4 regions of the Rhizobium sp. PL01 genome follow, and region 4 is predicted to be linked to each of the others. Evidence: riboswitches for the same ligand, from Rfam matches in the RefSeq annotation. Region 4 holds a riboswitch; each other region holds the start of a gene.

Region 1 (4,208 bases), on a different contig from region 4:
CTATGGCTCATCTGCTCTGCAGATCGGCGGCGCTGCTTGCCGGCCGGGGTATCTGAGGAATATGCGCCGGATGAGGGCGCTTGATATCCAGGGTCGAGGGCATGGACAATTCAGCTTCCAGAAGTGCCATCTCGATGAGGAACACAAGCATCCTTTTGTCGCTACGTTCGGCGCTCATCTTCGAGGCCTGGAGAAGTTCATAGGTCAGATCTTTGGTTCGCATATGTCACGTCCCGTATCGATTGCCCTCTGAAATTAACCAATGCAACTTACGCGAGGCTTTCCAGCTTCAAACACCCCTTGATGGTGATCAGTCTTGGCCCGGCTGCTGGGCGGTGGGCGGCCATGCCGGGCGGCTTATCAGCCGCTCGGCAGTTCCAGCACGTCACGCCTCGATTTGCACATCCCCGATCGGGCGCGAACAGCAGGCGAGGATATAGCCCTCATCGATTTCGTCGTCGAGGATGCCACCATTGTGGTTCATCTCGACCTCTCCTGAAATCTTCATCACCCGGCAGGTGCCGCATAACCCGCCCTCGCAGGCAGCGCCGATGCGGACGCCGGCCGAGCGTGCCGTCTGCAGGATGGTCTGGCCGGGCTGACACTTGGCGTCCTTGCCGGCCATGGTGAAGGTGATGGTGGAGACTGCTGCTGCGTCCACCTCCCCCGCTCCGGCGCGAATGGCAAGCTCTGCCGGATCCGGCGCGTTGGCCGGCTGAAAACTCTCTTCATGATAGCGGTTCATGTCGAAACCGACACTCTCGAGCATGGATTTGACGCCGCGCATGAACGGTTCCGGGCCGCAGCAGAACACGGTGCGTTCGCGGAAATCCGGCGCCAGCAGCGCCAGCTTGGACGTCTCGATGCGGCCACGCAGCCCGTGCCAGCTATGGCGCGGTGCATGGGTCTCGACGATGAAGCCGAGATTGAGGTTCGGCATGTTGCGCGAGATGTTTTCCAGTTCGTCGCGGAACAGCAGATCGTCCGGCTGGCGGGCGCAGGAGAGGAAGGAGACGTCAGTCTGCGGGGCGCAATCGGCCATCCAGCGGGTCATCGACATCATCGGCGTGATGCCGGACCCGGCGGAGATGAAGAGGTATTTTGCACCGGGATGGCGCACGAACGAGAAGTCGCCGAGCGGACCGAAGGCTTTGAGTTTCATGCCCGGTTTCAGGTTATCAAACATCCAGCGCGTGCCGATGCTCGACGCCTGGGCCTTAACGGTGACGGCCACGGAAAACGGCCGCGACGGCGTCGAGGACAATGTGTAGGTGCGCATCACCGGATCGTCTGGCGTCACCGGTAGCTCGAGTGTGACGAACTGGCCCGGCAGATATCGGAACCAGCTGTCCTTGTCGGCCTTGAAGCCGAATGTCATCACATCCGGCCCTTCGGCGGTGACGGAAATGCACTCCAGCAATTGCTGCCGGTCATTGAACGGCTGCAACTCGTCGAAGTGCCGGAAGGATGAGGCAATCGTCATGTCAGGCGACCCGAACCAGAGGAGTGGAGATCGAGCTGCCCTTCAGGCGATCCGCCAGGAAGTTTGTGTACCATTCGACGAACTGCATCACGCCACCCTCGTGTTCCGGCGAATAGGGGCCGGGCTGGTAGGCAGGCGAGCGGATGCCAAAGGCATTTTCCTCGACGATCTGGCGGTCCTGATCGTTGGTCTCGGTCCAGACGTGGGTCAGTTCCTCGAGGTTATAATCGACGCCTTCGACCGCGTCCTTGTGCACCAGCCATTTGGTGGTGACCTGGGTGAGTTCCGGGCCGAGCGGCAGGACGCGGAAGGTGATGGCGTGATCGGCCAGCACGTGGTTCCAGGTACTCGGATAATGGAACAGCAACAGCGTGCCGATATGGCTCTGGCTGACATCGTTGGAGAGTTGGCGCTTGACGGCGCGCTTTCCCGACATCGTGTAGCTTTCGGCACCCTCGATCAACGGCATGCGGGCAACACGGAACTGGCCGGATGGATCCATCTTGAACTCGCTCGGCAGGCCGGACGATTCGCAATGTTCCCAGTGAGCGGCGATGACCGGATCGTCCTTGGCGCCCTGCACGCCGGTTGCCGTCGGCGCTTCCGGGTAGGTGCGGCAGAGTTCCGGGTGATTTGCGGCGCAGTGATAGCACTCGCGGTTGTTTTCCCAGACGAGCTTCCAGTTGCCTTTCTCGATGATCGTGCTTTCAAACGCGACCTTGGTGTCCTTGAGATTGTGCGGCGTGACATAGGACGAGACCATGTCGCGCACCGGCTGGAAATCCATCGCCTCTTCGGCGAGGCAGATAAAGATGTAACCGCCGATGGTTTCGCAATGGATCGGTTTCAGGCCATGCTGGTTCTTGTCGAAATCCTCGCCCATCTGGCGGGCAAACAGCAGCTTGCCGTCGAGCTCATAGGTCCACTGGTGATAGGGACAGACAAGCTTGGCGGACGAACCCTTGGCGCCAGCACAGACACGCGAGCCACGATGGCGGCAGGAATTGTGCAAGGCGCGGACAGTGCCGGTGCGATCGCGGACGACCACGACCGGATATTCGCCAACCTGTACGGTGAAATAATTGCCGGACTTCGGGATTTCGCAGTCATGGCCGATGAACAGCCAGTCCTTGTACCAGATCTCAGTCATATCGAGCTTGTAGAGATCGGGATCGGTATAGAAAGCCTGCTCCAGGCTGTGCGTATCGCGCCGGTTTTTCAATTTGCGAAGGACTTCACTGCGGAGATCCATGGTCATTTCCTTGTGCTCGCCAACCTTTTTGAAGGGTGCTGCAGGCAGGAAAGGAACCACCGCCGCGCCGGGAGAGCGCGTGATTATCGTGGTTCTCCTTCCGGCTGCCCGCCGCAACCCAGATATCAATTTCGCTACAAGGCTGGTTTCCGGGCTCTGGAGCTGTCCTTGCGGACGATCCCGGCGCCTTCCCGGATTTCTCCAGTGGCCTTTTGCCGAGGTTTCGCTCCACCACCGTTGCGGGGGCAGCGCCGGATTTCGACCGGCTTCCCAATTCTCCACCCTCCCTATAAAGGCGGCACCTTGAGTGTCTTCATCTAATCCTCACTTCCGGTAATATAGCCGCCAATTAACGACATCCGATTCCAGAAAGACGACACGGAAAATATTGCGTGAAACAACGCTGGGGTCTGGCTATTTTATAAGCAGAAACAATGTCATCCGCCGAATATTCGGCAAATGGCGCCTTTTCGGCCAAACGCCGTTTCAATTGGCACAAACGGCCCCTCATTGCGACATTCAACGCCGCCAGCGGCGCCCCTGCCGACGTCGCGCGCAAGCCCCGTACCATGGCACGCGGGTAGCGTGACGAAAGACTGCGTTAACCCTGACAATGTAGCCTCTTCCGATCAAGCGTTTACGCCCCGGCAATGCCTTGTCCGCATTCCGTCGCATTCTGGTACAGGCCGATGTCAAACTTGAGATATTTCGATTCTGCCGTGGTCAAGAAACCGGCTCCCTTGCCGAAGGCGGCGATCTATACCGAATTCCTGCGGACAGGACGGATCAACCGGCACCAGCAGGAATGGAGCGCCGTTGAAAAACGCTATCTGACCCATCAGGAAGTTGCCACCCGCACCGGCAAGAAGCTCGAAGTCGCCGGGAGCGTGACGCATGACCGGATCAACAGTTTCCACCGTTCGATCCGTTTTCCCAAACTGCTTTTTCACCGCACGCTCGCCGATAGCCCGCATCTCGGCTATTGCCATGTGACGGCAGCGCGGACGAAATTCGCCAAATTCGAGGATGTCCGCTGGTCGTTCTACATTGCCAATTTCTTCTCTGATATCGGCGACGACCAGCATTTTTTCGAGAAGATCAAGATCGGTTACGCGCGGATGTATTTCGCTGTCGCCACGGAGATGGACGCCGAGGCCGGAAAACTGACCGTCAATCGTGCGGTGCACGACAACGGCCTGTTGTTTCGCACCCGCGATCCCAAGGAAGCGCTGAAAAACGTGCTTCTGCTCGGCGCCCGCAACTCAGAGCTTCGCAAGATCATCGGCAGCCTCTGATCACTGCTTGTAGATCAGCCAGTCGCGCCCGGGCGGCTGCTCGCTTTCGGCGCCGTGGACGACCGTCTGGTCTCCGCCCTTGCCCTGCGCCCTGGCGAGTGCCTTTTCCGCCGTGCCGACGAGATCGAAGGCGTTGCTGGCGTCATCCGACATGCATATGCCCACCGAAAGCGTCACG
Region 2 (4,208 bases), on a different contig from region 4:
TTGGCGGTCTTTCAACGCTGCTTTCAATATTGCGGAATCGAGATCGTCCAGCCGGCCGAGATTACCCGCAACCTTGATGAACTCGCCCGGCAGAATCAGTCCGCGCTTCGGATGGCGCCAGCGCGCCAGAGCCTCCATCCCGACAACACGCCGGGTGCGGGCATCGATCTGCGCCTGATAGTAGGGAATGAATTCACCCTTCTCCAGTCCATGAGCGAATTGCCTGCCGACCCGTTGCTCGTTGTTGAGTTGCGCCTTCAATTGCGCCGAATACACCTCAACCCGCCCCCGGCCGAGTTTCTTGGCGCGGTGAAGGGCAATATCGGACTCGGCCAGAAGCCCGGCGATATGGCGGCCGCTGGCAGCGGCGACCCCGATCGACCCGCCAGTACGCAACTCCTCGTCATTGTGCCAAACCGATTGTTTCAATTGCTGCGTCAACCGCTCTGCCCGGCTTTTGAGATCATCCAGCGACGTAAAATTTGCAATCAGAACCGCGAATTCATCTCCGCTGACCCGCGCAATGAACGAGTTCTTCGGCACGCCTGCTTCAATCCGCTTGGCGCAGGATTTCAAGACATCGTCTCCGGCCGAATGGCCGGCGGTATCGTTGATCTGCTTGAACCGGTCGAGACCGATGTGCAGGATTGCCAGCTTTTCCAGTCCGGTATCGCTGGCAAGCTCGCCCAATCGCCGGTCGAAAAACCGGCGATTGGGAAGCCCTGTCAGGTAATCGTGCTCGGCCGCATATTCGATCCGCCCGGTGCTCGCTTCAAGAGCAACCGCGCGCGCTTCGGCAATCGCCTTCTGCCGCCGCAATTCGCGATTGAGCAATACATCGGCAGTGACATCCCATTCGGCCCCGATGAGGGTGATATTGTCGTTTTCCTCGAAACAATAGGCGCGAGACCGAAGGTAGCGGATTTCACCGTTGGGCAGAACGATCCGGTATTCCGAGGAATAGACATCCTTGGCTGCGATCGCCTTGTCGAAATCGGCCTGGGCCTGGGCAAAATCATCGGGATGGATCGCGTTCATCCATACCTCCGCCTTGACGCGCTTTTGCGTCTTTCCGGTTCCGTAGAGCCGGTGCATCTGCAGATCCCAGACGACTTCGTCTTTCTGCGTATCGTGCTCCCACACACCGATCTGAGAAGCGTCAAGCGCAATTCCCAAGCGGCGAAGAATATTCTGGAATTCCTGTTCGGACCTCGCCGCTTTCATGGTTTTCTCTATGAAGGATTCTTCGCGTTTCAGCGCCGCCGCATTCTACACCAAGGTTCCTAAAGAACTATTGTTCCATTGGAAGAGAAGAGCATTTTTCAAAACAATCAACCATTAAGTGTTGCTTCAAATAAACCATCTGCAACTTAGGCGCTTTTAACGACATCTTGCATATCGAATTTCGACGGGGAACGCAAAAATCGAAGGCGGCAATGCGCTACTGGAGGTCGCAGCGTTGAATTGACATGACCGGGGCAGCGGCATAATCATCATTGCATCAATTGGTTCTCTGGGAGCGAGGTGCTTTCGGGGAGTAAATGGGAACGTGACGGATGGACCCATTCTGGGCATCTTTATCACGGCCGACCCCGCGACTGTAGAGCGGTCAGAGTTTGTCATGCCGGTACGTTCATCCGGTAGAAGCCACTGCGGCGACGGGCCTTGTGCCCCTGCCCCGGGAAGGTGAGGCAGGCTCCTTGGCGCGAAAGCGCCTGACGCCGCGAGCCAGGAAACCTGCCGGTTGATGAAGGGCATGGTGCCCAATTGGGTGGGATATTTCCCACGCGCCATCACGGAGGTTGTCATGGCTACGACTACAGTTTCAAGCGTTCCGCTTTCTCTCAACGACCGCATCACGACCGCTATTCTCGCCCTGTTGATCGGCGGCTTCCTGGTTTTCGGTGCCGGCCTTGCCAATTCCGCCGTGCTGCATGACACCGCACACGACGTTCGCCATTCCTACGGCTTCCCCTGCCATTGATGTAGGCTGTGGAAGGCCCTGCGCTTTCCGCACGACATCGACAACAAGGATCGCGGATTTCATCGGGAAATCACGCGGCGATGAAGTGCGCCCCTGCTTCGGCATTGGGCGATTTTTTCGCATGGGAATTGAAACACAACAAGCGTTGGGCACCAACGATAGATCTGCTCCGCTTGAACTTGGGGGTATCAAATGATTGTCAAAACACTTCTGGCCGCATTGGTGGCTGGATTGATTGCGGGCGTCTTCATGACGGCGGCGCAGGAATTGCGCGTGGTCCCGCTCATCCTTCATGCCGAGGAATATGAAGTCAAGGAACCAGCAGCCGAACCGCCGGCTGGCACAGAAAGCCAGCAGCACTCCTCGCTCGACCGGTCGTCGGTGATCGGCGATATGCTGTCGGCACTCTCACCGATCACGCCCGCTTACGCACATGAGGGGGAGCACGAAGATGAGGGCGGCATCATGTTCGGCATGAGCCGCTTTTCTGGGACGCTGCTCGCCAATCTCGTGGCCGGCGCAGGCTTTGGTCTGCTGCTCGCGGGTGCCAGCCTTGCCTTCAACTATCCGATTACGTTGCGCAACGGTGCTCTCTGGGGGGCCTGCGGCTGGTTGACGGTTCACCTTCTGCCCGCCATCGGCCTGCCGCCGGAGTTGCCGGGCTTCCCCGCCGCCGATCTTCATGACCGGCAGATCTGGTGGATCGCGACCATCGCTCTCTCTGTCGCCGGCCTTTATCTCATCGTCTTGCGCGGTGAAATCCTTGCGAAGATCATCGGTCTTGTCCTGATCGCAGCACCTCATGTCTACGGCGCGCCGCAGCCGTCTGACATTTCGAGCCCGGTTCCGGCTGTTCTCGGTGCAGAGTTCGCGGTCGCCGCCTTGGCAACGACATTGGCATTCTGGATCGTGCTCGGTGTGATCTCGGGATACCTGAACGACCGGTTTCTGAAATCGGCTTGAGCCCTATCTCTACCGCGCAGGCACTGCTTGCGCGGTAGCGGCGATCAGAAGCCGCCGGTGCGCTCGACATGGGCACGCAGGCGGCTTTTTTGCGTCTCCTCGTCGAGAAGCACGCAGACATCGCAGAAATCCCCACCCTCTGTTCGATAGTTGAGACAGCAGCCGCTTCGCAGCCGGAAGATACGCTCGACCGCAACGCCAGCGCAAACGGCGTCGAGCCTAGTGTATCGCACAACGTCGGACGAGAGTGGCGAGCCCGTCCGGTTGATGATGGCAAGGGCTGCAGTCATTGCGCATTCCTCTTCGCCCAAGGCCGCGCCGACCTCCAGAAAAGCGCCGGCAATGCCATCAGCAGCCAGCCGCCACTGTGCGACCGGGGATAGGCCGGTCCGGCCCTGCAGCGCCTCGATCACCGGAATGAAGCTTTCGACGAACATATCGTGAAAAAGCACCGCCCAGTGGTCAATGCGGGTAAAGCCTGCGAAGCGAAAATGAAAGCGGCAGACACCCGACGGGCAAATTTCCACCGGTGGAACGCGGTCATGCGGAACGATAGGTTCAAACCGGAACGTCAGCCGATCCGGGCGCAGGTCAGCAACCAGCCCTGTCCGCAAATAAATTGCTGCAGCCGCTATGCTTAGATGGTGGCTGTAGAAGGAAATGAGATGGGCGCCTTTGACGCGGTCATCCATCCCGGTGGCAAAGCGGTTCTGATAGTCAAGCAGGCACTCGACCATATCGCCATCACCGTGCCATGCCTCGGTGACCTGCAGAAAACCACCACCTTCCCGTTCCCGAGACACAGCGACCTGCGGAAAATGCTCCGCCTGCCAGGCGATGGCGGCATCTGCCTGTCTTCCATCATCCTCTTTAAAACTGCCTGAATCTCGGTTCTCGTCCACAGGGGCCGCCCGTTATCTCCTGGCAGCCCGTGTACCTTAAAGCCAGCCGCCGGAAAAGCCTGCCCGTCTAAGGCCACGCCGGATAACCGGCGTTTCACGCAGCAGGTTCCAGTAAATGCCACTGCGATGGTTTTCGATCATCATCACCAGCAGCCCTTGGTCGAGACCAACGCTGCGGTTGTTAAGCCACCCCTCCGCCGTCTTGCCGGGAACGCTTGGATTGAAACTGCCCAGAAAGCGTCCTGCGTCGATAACATCGGGATAGCTCGACAGCATATGCCGTGTCGCCGACATCGCAGCCTGAGGCTCGAATGGCAGGCATGCAAGCGGCGCCCAGGGCGCAATCGTGCCGTCGTCCG
Region 3 (4,208 bases), on a different contig from region 4:
TGGGCTGCCCCGGCGAGCGGATCGGCGAACCGCAGCGGATTGGATCGGTCTACGCCGTTGCCGTTGCCTGGGAGGTCACACCCGATCTTCTGGAACGAATGAAAAGCGTCGCAGAAATCGGTGGATCGGTGCTGGAGCGGCCGATGTCGCTGGAAATGGCCCGGGCGGCTTAAACGACCGGCCCCGGGAGAGCCGCCGATTGTGGCTCTCCCGCCTCGCCCAGCATGTTTCTCCCACCTGCCGTTAACGCTGGTTTGCGGACTGCGTTGCAGCACCGTCGAATGACGCTATGATGGGAGGAAAGTCAGAGTGCGCGGGATGTTCCTTCGCACCCGGCGCGGTGCCGGTATGCTCAGGCGAGAGAAACACGTGATCTTCCGTTCGATATCCTTTGCGGCGCTGATAGCCCCGCTTCTTCTGGTCATGACGGCCACAGCCGACGCCTCATCGGTGTGCGAACGGCTGAGTGCTGACCTTGCCAGCTTGCCGAAGATCGTCGCCTCCAATGCCAATCTGCGCGACTATACCGGCGCGATCTCCCGCCAGAACCTGGACCTGCGGCAGGCGCGCAGCGATCTCAGACGGATGGGATGCAGTTCAGGCAGCGTCATCATTGTCGGAGGCGAGAACGAAGAAGCCTGCCATAGCCTCGGTGCCGAAATATCGCAGATGGAGATGGATCTCGAAACGCTGAAGGCGCGCCGTCAATCCATGTTGGATGGCAGCAACAGCGACATCAGCCGGCGGCGCGTTCACGCCGCGCTGGCTGCCAATCGCTGCTTTGAGGAACAGGATGAAGTCCTCAACGCCGCCGTGGAAGAACCGGAAACCCACCGGAATATCCTAAACGACCTGCCGCCGATCAACGAAGGCTATGACGACTGGCGCGGCAGCAACGCCGACTTCACCACACCGGATGATGGTTTTGGGCCGAGCGCCGACTATCCCGGTAGCCTGCGGACACTCTGTGTCCGCACCTGTGACGGGGCGTTCTTTCCGATCTCGTCGAATTCATCGCCGGCCGATTTCCAGCGCGATGCCGAAACCTGTCAGAGGCGCTGCCCCGGAACAGAGACGGCGCTCTATTATCACGCGCTCGTAACCGAAGAAACAAATCAGATGGTTTCCGCCGCCACCGGCGAGCCCTATGCCGACCTGCCGTCGGCTTTCGCCTACAAAACCCGCGATCTCAGCCGGCCCGGCCAATGCGGCTGCTCTCCAGCCAGCCGGACAGCCACGCAACAAAGCACGCCGGACGACGGCAAGGGTGTCATCGACCTTCGCACCAGCAAGAAGGCTGACCCGATTGAGGCAAAGAGCACAATTGCCGACCGGCCCTACAATCCGCAGGACACCAAGGTCCGCGTCGTCGGCCCAAGCTTCCTGCCCTCGCAGGAAACCTCGATCGATCTCAGGCATCCTGCCGGTCCGGGATATCAGCAGCAGCAAACCAACTGATCAATCGCCTGCTGATCGATTGCTTGGCCTGACGCCCCAGGTATCCTCAAACACCAGCTCCTCAAGCGGCAAGCGCTGACGCCAGCCTTTGACGGCAAGCTCCGGCTCGGCATACAGCGCATCGACATAACCAAGGCACAGCCAGGCGATGATCTCGATATGATCGGGAATGCCGAGCACGTCCTTGATATCGCGATCATGGAAAATGCTGACCCAGCCGACACCCACCCCCTCGGCGCGTGCGGCCAGCCACAGGTTCTGCACCGCACAGACAGTGGAAAACGCATCCATGCGCGGATTGTGCGTCCGGCCAAGAACCACTTTTCCGGCCCGCGTCGGATCGCAGGTAACACAGATGCTCACCGGCGCCTTGCGGATGCCTTCGAGCTTCAACGACCGGTATTGATCCCGCGCCGCGCCTTCGAACATCAGCGCCGCTTCCTCGTTCGCGCGCTGAAAGGCCTCGAAGACACGAGCGCGCTTTTCCTCGTCCCGGACAACGATGAAATTCCACGGCTGCATGAAGCCAACGGACGGTGCACTATGAGCGGCGGCAAGAAGCCGCCCGAGCACGTCATCGGGCAACGGTGTCGGTAGAAATTGATCGCGCACGTCGCGGCGGGTTTCGATGGCCCGGTAGACGGCAGCGCGCTCGTCTGTTGAAAATGCGTCCGCCTTCACAAGGCGGTCTTGCGGTTCAGTTTGCATCGTTTGATCCCCAACAATGCGAAACCTCCCGCCGTCCGCGCGGGGTTGGTCTATCTCGTCAGGCCGGTCTTCTGACTGCGGATCATCCGGCTTTGCCGCCTTCCCAGATCGGTTTAAGATCCAGTGGCAGAATTCTGAAATAATTCAGAGATTCACAAACACAAAGCCGTCCCCGTTACAGCGCTGGGCACGTCCCGGATTTTCACCGGATTCCCGATTCTCCCGCCTGCGCGGGCACCTGAACGGACCGATATGGCCATAGCGGGCCGCCGATTGCAAGGCGGCCCGCCTGTTGTCCTCACATGGCAGCGACCGGATGCGGAGAACCGTCATAGGCACCCCAGATCGACTGATCGAAGCAGATCACCGAGCCGGTCATCAGTCCGGACTCACCAGACGACAGATAGGCGCAGGCACGTGCCACTTCGGCCGGATCGACCAGACGGCCAAACGGCTGGCTGGCGGCAGCCTTTTCCAGCCAGTCGCTTGCCGCACCATGAAATTCGCGCTGGATGCGATCTTCGCCTTCCGACGCCATCCAACCGATGTTCAAACCGTTGACGCGAATGCGGTTGCGCAGGACGGCATAGGCCGTGTTCTTGGTGAGCGTTTCCAGGGCGCCTTTGGAAGCGCAATAGGCCGCAATGAAGGGCTGCCCCGCCTTGGCCGACATCGACCCGATATTGACGATGGTTCCCTCGATCTTCTCCCGGCGCATCACGTTGATCGCCTCCTGCATCAGGAAGAACGGCGCCCGCACATTGACCGCAAACATCCGGTCAAACAGTTCAGGACTGGTATCGAGGATTGTGCCGCGATCGGTAATCGCCGCCGCATTCACCAGCGCATCCACCCGGCCGAATGCGCTGTCGCAGGCGGAAACCACCTTGCGCGCATCCTCGACTTGTTCAAGATCGGCCTGCACGTAGACGACCTTGGTACCCGTCGCCTTGCCGATCTCGGCGGCCTTGGCCTCGCCCTTGGCGGCGTTGCGGCCACAGATGACGATGCCTGCCGCACCGCGCTCGGCAAACAGCGTGGCGATCGTTGCGCCCAGCCCTTGGGTGCCGCCGGTGACGATCGCGATCTTGCCGTCCAGACGGCCATAGTCATTGCTCATTGCATTTCCTCCGGTTTCAATGTCGCTGATGTCAAAAAACTCCCGCCCGGAATTCGGGCAGGAGTTCGAATTGGGTGATTGTAACGCGTTAGCTGAGTTTCTTCTCCGACTGTGCCGCAAGAGCTGCGGTAAACGCGGCCTCCTCCCAACCACCAGACAGTGCCTCGTGCATCAACTGCGCCTGCGTCTTCGGAGCAAGCCCGCCGACGGGTGGGTCCCTGTCGAGATTGGTCGGGAACGAATAGCCCTCGGCACAGGATGCGATCGCGCAGCCCGCTTCCGCATGGGACAACCGGCCATCCGCAAGCATTGCCTTCAACGCCGGATAGAGCACGGCACTCATGCGCTGCCGATTGACGGTCTCCATTGCCCGGCCAAAAGCCGAGGAAACCTGCAAAAGGTTGGCTACGCGCTTGATACCCTCGGAGCGATTGGTTCCGGCTGCGTGAAAGAGTGCCGGGTTAAAGAACACCAGATCCCCCTTCGACAGGGGCAATTGAATATGATGGCGATCAAAATAATCGCGAAATTCCTGGCGTTTCAGCGCCAGATAGCCCGGAACATAGGTCTGGCTGTAGGGCAGGAACAGGGTCGGTCCGCTTTCTAGCGGCATGTCGCAATGGGCAACCGCCCCTTGCAACGTCAGGACCGGTGACAACCGGTGGACATGCGCTGGAAACTGCTCGATCGCGGACGACGTCTGAAAGCCGAGATGGTAGTCCCGGTGCGCCGATTGTGCCGCTCCGCCCGGATTGACCCGATTGACCTGCGCGGTCATCTGGTAGCTCGGCCCGAGCCAGGCTTCGCTGACCAGCGCGATCAGCGCGTTGCCATAATAGGCAGCAAAATTCTCAGGGTCGCGCAGGCAGTGCTTTTCCAGCGAATTCCAGATGCGGTCGTTGGCGCCAGCCTTGGCAAAATG
Region 4 (4,208 bases):
CGAAAAGGAAGTCGGCGTCGGCATTGAGCAGCACTTCCTTGGTTGGATACTTTTCCGACAATTCAGGGAGTTCCTTGACCCCTTCGCGCAGCTTTTCATCCAGCGTCTTCCAGCCGGAAATGCCGGTATAGCCAACCATGTGGTCCTGCAGTTGCAGAGCCAGCATCATCTCGGTGAGATTGACATCGTTGGAAATCGCCCGCTGCGGAGCGCTATCGAAGGTGACGTCGCGGTTGCAGCTCTTGACGGTGACCGGATAGGCAAACGCCGGCATGGCGATGAATGCCGTGGCGAGGAAACCCGCAGCGGAGGCGAGCAGGCGGAAAGAGGGCATGATTGGTCCTTTCGGTTCAGGCGGTCTTGAGGGAAAATGAAAAACGCGCGGCGGCATTGCCCTGTGCGGGGTGAGAAAGGGCCGTTACGCCGAAGGTGGTCGAAATTGCGTGGGTTGTCAGTACTTCGTTCGGGAGGCCGAAACCGACCATCCGGCCATCGCGCATCAGCGCCACATGGGTGGCAAACGCACCGGCCAGGTTGATATCATGCAGCGTCGTGACGATGGTTAGCTTCAGCCCGGCCAGCAGATGGAGAATTTCCAGCTGGTGGCGGATATCGAGATGGTTGGTCGGTTCGTCGAGAATGATGATGTCCGGCTCCTGCGCCAGTGCGCGGGCAACCAGTACCCGCTGCTTCTCGCCGCCCGACAGCGTCGCGAACTGGCGATTGGCCATAGGGACGAGATCGAGATGTTCGAGGCAATGGGCGACCTGCGCTCGATCATTGTCCGTCCAGCCTGTCAGGCCTTGGCGCCTTGGAATCCGGCCCATCATCACCACATCAAGGACGGTGAACGGGAAATCGGCCGGCATCTCCTGCAGCACGACGGCAACTCGACGGGCCGCAGCCTGGGCGGAAAGCGTGCGCATATCCTCGCCGTCGATTTCGACGCGGCCTTCCAGTGGTGTCACGCCACGATAGAGGCAGCGCAGCAGCGATGTCTTGCCAGCACCATTCGGCCCGACGATGGCAAGCCGGTTGCCAGCCTCCAGGGAAAAGCTGACGTCGCGAACGAGGAACAGATTGGTTTTTGGCCCCCAACTCACGTTCAAGACGTTCAGGCTGGCACCCCGCCCGTCGCAGCTCATCGATTGTCTCCCGGGATCACGGTTTTCATTGAACGCGCTCCCCGCTATGTTCCGAAACAAGGAAGGCGGCCGGAATGCGGGCAATGGTCTTGCCACCGAGACCGCGAGGGCGTTCGGCTTCGCGTGTCAGGCCATCCGGCCGTTCGGCATAGGTCGTGGCGAAATCCACCAGCGCGCCGATATCCGTATCCGGTGCGATATCACCAAACAGATAGGTTGCCTTGCCGCTGGCCTGGAACGCGATCGTGCAGGGCCGCCGGCAACCTGCCATGCAGACGGTACCCTCGATAGAGAAGTCGGACCCACTGCCAACACCTAGGCGCGACAGGCTGTTGTTGAGGCGGGCGAGCAGTTCCAGTCCCGGGCGGCACGCGGTTCCGGTGATCCGGCAATCGGTGCAGACGGTTATGATGTGCTGTGGATGATGCGCCATGTTTTACCCCCGGTGGCGACGTCCGGAGTCCACATGGCGATAAACTGCAGGCGCGCAACAGCGCTGCTTTCAAGCCAGATTTTTTCCATCGGAACACCCCGTCCGTTGCAGTTGATCATCGATGATGGCAGGTCTCCTGGCTCGCGGGTCAGTGCGCATCCACCCCTTCCCGGCTTTTGGCCAGTGGGATGTTGTGAATGCACTCTCCGCTTACAGTTGCGGGGGCAGCCACGGTTTTGGCCCCTGATGGGTCATCCTCACCGTGTTCCCTTTTCAGCCGCTCCAGGGTCACCTGGAAGCAGCACCATCAACACGACATTTCGCATGATTCCACCGACCAAACAACGCCGGATACCGATCTTTCAATATCCTCGTTACGACTGTAATGTTATTCAGTTACATGATATTGGTCAAGTGCCGCAGTTGCCAACTGTTGTGAGTAGCGCCCACAATTTGGACGATCTCACTGGGCCCGATCACCCTTGGTGAAAACACTCCCGAGTGTATCCCCTTGCACGATGTGGTGGAGAAAATGTCTGTTCCCGCGGTAACCGCCGGCCCGGCAGGTTGAGCATAATTAGGTTCCATCAACTGTGTCGGAGCGTAAAATGCATTTTCTCAATCTCGCTGAACACCCGGAACGAAGCGTCGCGATCTTTGCCCTTGTCGTGTGGATCGCAACGATTGGACGGGCGATTGCCATTACCCATGGCTGATGCTGAGTTCAGCGACAACGAGGCCGGAGGGTAAGAGCGGCCAATAGTGGCCTTGGCTGTGGGGTGTTTTGGCCTGTTCTTCAACGTTTCCGGCCGAAAATTGTCAGATTGATGAAGGGCGTTCCTGCTAAAGTTTGAGGGCATGCGCAAAAGTCTATGCGAATTATGTGAGAAATTTTGCCCTACGCTCTGGATTTGGTTCGTAAATTGCTCTACTGCCCCTGCCATCTCTTTAGTGAACATCAGACTTTGAAAGATTCACATGCAAGTATTGGTTCGCGATAACAACGTCGATCAGGCTCTCCGAGTGTTGAAGAAGAAGCTTCAGCGCGAAGGTGTCTTCCGTGAAATGCGTATGCGGGAAGCATACGAGAAGCCGTCCGTCAAAAAGGCGCGCCAGAAGGCTGAGGCAATCAGCCGTCAGCGGAAGAACGCGCGCAAGCAGCTTCAGCGCGAAGGCCTTCTGCCTGCGCCGAAGAAGAAGCCAATGACCCGCTAATATCAGCGGTTTCTGACGAGATTGGGCTTTCTAGTCCAAGGCGTGTCCGGCATCCGGGCGCGCCTCGTCTTGTTTTTCAATGATTTGATTTGGAAGACTCGGGTTCCCCCTGCCGTGACGCTCGGTGCTGGGCGAAGTCAGTGGTCGGCCGATAGCACCGTCGTGCAAGGTCACCGCCTGCCCTGTTATGGTCATCGCCTTTTGCGCTCAAACGATTCGGTCAAATAACTGTCGCTATTTCCGGGGCGCTGCCGCCATTGTGCTCGCTGAAAGCCTTGGCCTTGCCCCATCCGCGTTCACTGACGCCGATGCCCGCCATGTTTCGGCGGTTCACTCTCCTGCGGACTGGCGGTGGTCACCTCCCGCCACGATCATCTCGTCTCTGCTTCTCTGGCGTTCAAGGGGCGGGGTGTGATCATGTTCCCGCATTGCCGAAAACAGATTTGAGTTCCATGCCGCATACTGCCGCTGTGAAGCTTCGGGGAATTTAACGCAAAAGGAAATATTTCCTACACATAGGAATTTTATTCCTATCTACTTCTGATTGATTCTAGAGGTAGATCAATGGACCAGTCCCAAATCGACAGAGATCGCGGCATTCGGCTTAAGCAGGCCATGGCGATGCGCAAACGTGCCTCCTTGCCCCATGTGTCGCGGCCTGGCTGTTGATGGTCCGTAACGAAACACTTTCAAACCGCAGAATTTACCAGGTTCGCTTTTAAGCGGCATAAACCAATGGAAGTTTCAATATGGCAACCTATTGCAACATCACGCTGAACGCCAACATCCCGCATGGGCCAGATATTCTCGACAAGCCTTGCAAGGTTGTCTCTAGCTACCCTAATGGCAGCTTTTCCCTTCCGTATTCCGCCACTGTGTTTGCTTGGCCAACCGCCAATACGGTGCGCATCAGCTCCCCGACGCTGAACATCGATGCTGCCTGGGTTGGCGCCAGTGGTGGGACGTTGTCAATTCAAACCGGCGCCGGCCTCACTTACGGGATTACCAACTTTGCCAAAATGTGAAAAGGCGGTTTCTTAGGTCGATGCCTCGCTGATCCGATCTCACAAGACCGGCCGCTGGGCTGCTGTCCGAACGGACACGCGCAGCGGCCATGTTCGTGCGAGCCCGTGTTGCGGGACCCCAACGCTTACGCTAAGCCTCCGCCGCACCAACGGCAGGGAACTTGTCGTTCGGTGAGACGCGCGGAGGAAAATATGCCGGATCGATCGCTTGTCACCTATGTCGGCGTTGCCCATCCGTGGATGTGCGATGTCATGGGGCATATGAACGTCCGTCACTATGCCGCGATGTTCGACGATGCGAGCTTCCAGCTTCTTGGTCATATCGCCGGAACCGAAGCTCTCGCCGATACAAGCCGCGGCTGGGCCGATGTTCGTTCCGAAGTCGAATAC

What was found. A riboswitch is a leader RNA that binds a small molecule or an ion and turns the genes downstream of it on or off. The one in region 4 is predicted to bind cobalamin.
Region 1: linked by a shared signal. The riboswitch ahead of R6X40_RS08870 (aromatic ring-hydroxylating dioxygenase subunit alpha) and the one ahead of R6X40_RS24760 (DUF1636 domain-containing protein) in region 4 are both predicted to bind cobalamin.
Region 2: linked by a shared signal. The riboswitch ahead of R6X40_RS02830 (CbtB domain-containing protein) and the one ahead of R6X40_RS24760 (DUF1636 domain-containing protein) in region 4 are both predicted to bind cobalamin.
Region 3: linked by a shared signal. The riboswitch ahead of bluB (5,6-dimethylbenzimidazole synthase) and the one ahead of R6X40_RS24760 (DUF1636 domain-containing protein) in region 4 are both predicted to bind cobalamin.

Annotation. Positions count from the first base shown of each region.
Region 1 covers NZ_JAWQUM010000003.1:235,518-239,725, reverse strand. The annotation lists gene R6X40_RS08880 (hypothetical protein) at 8-223, opposite strand; gene R6X40_RS08875 (hybrid-cluster NAD(P)-dependent oxidoreductase) at 386-1,483, opposite strand; gene R6X40_RS08870 (aromatic ring-hydroxylating dioxygenase subunit alpha) at 1,485-2,735, opposite strand; cobalamin riboswitch at 2,858-3,056, opposite strand; gene R6X40_RS08865 (DUF6656 family protein) at 3,425-4,030, shown strand; gene R6X40_RS08860 (diguanylate cyclase domain-containing protein) at 4,031-4,208, opposite strand, start outside.
Region 2 covers NZ_JAWQUM010000001.1:605,274-609,481, reverse strand. The annotation lists gene R6X40_RS02835 (EAL domain-containing protein) at 1-1,224, opposite strand, end outside; cobalamin riboswitch at 1,490-1,760, shown strand; gene R6X40_RS02830 (CbtB domain-containing protein) at 1,808-1,984, shown strand; gene R6X40_RS02825 (CbtA family protein) at 2,177-2,947, shown strand; gene R6X40_RS02820 ((2Fe-2S)-binding protein) at 2,992-3,849, opposite strand; gene R6X40_RS02815 (glucoamylase family protein) at 3,886-4,208, opposite strand, start outside.
Region 3 covers NZ_JAWQUM010000002.1:112,549-116,756, reverse strand. The annotation lists gene R6X40_RS04940 (acyl-homoserine-lactone synthase) at 1-173, shown strand, start outside; gene R6X40_RS04935 (DUF2865 domain-containing protein) at 349-1,458, shown strand; gene bluB (5,6-dimethylbenzimidazole synthase) at 1,459-2,166, opposite strand; cobalamin riboswitch at 2,210-2,423, opposite strand; gene R6X40_RS04925 (SDR family oxidoreductase) at 2,465-3,286, opposite strand; gene R6X40_RS04920 (phytanoyl-CoA dioxygenase family protein) at 3,375-4,208, opposite strand, start outside.
Region 4 covers NZ_JAWQUM010000012.1:18,795-23,002, reverse strand. The annotation lists gene R6X40_RS24770 (ABC transporter substrate-binding protein) at 1-334, opposite strand, end outside; gene R6X40_RS24765 (ABC transporter ATP-binding protein) at 351-1,145, opposite strand; gene R6X40_RS24760 (DUF1636 domain-containing protein) at 1,171-1,578, opposite strand; cobalamin riboswitch at 1,687-1,902, opposite strand; gene rpsU (30S ribosomal protein S21) at 2,557-2,793, shown strand; gene R6X40_RS24750 (hypothetical protein) at 3,543-3,818, shown strand; gene R6X40_RS24745 (acyl-CoA thioesterase) at 4,011-4,208, shown strand, end outside.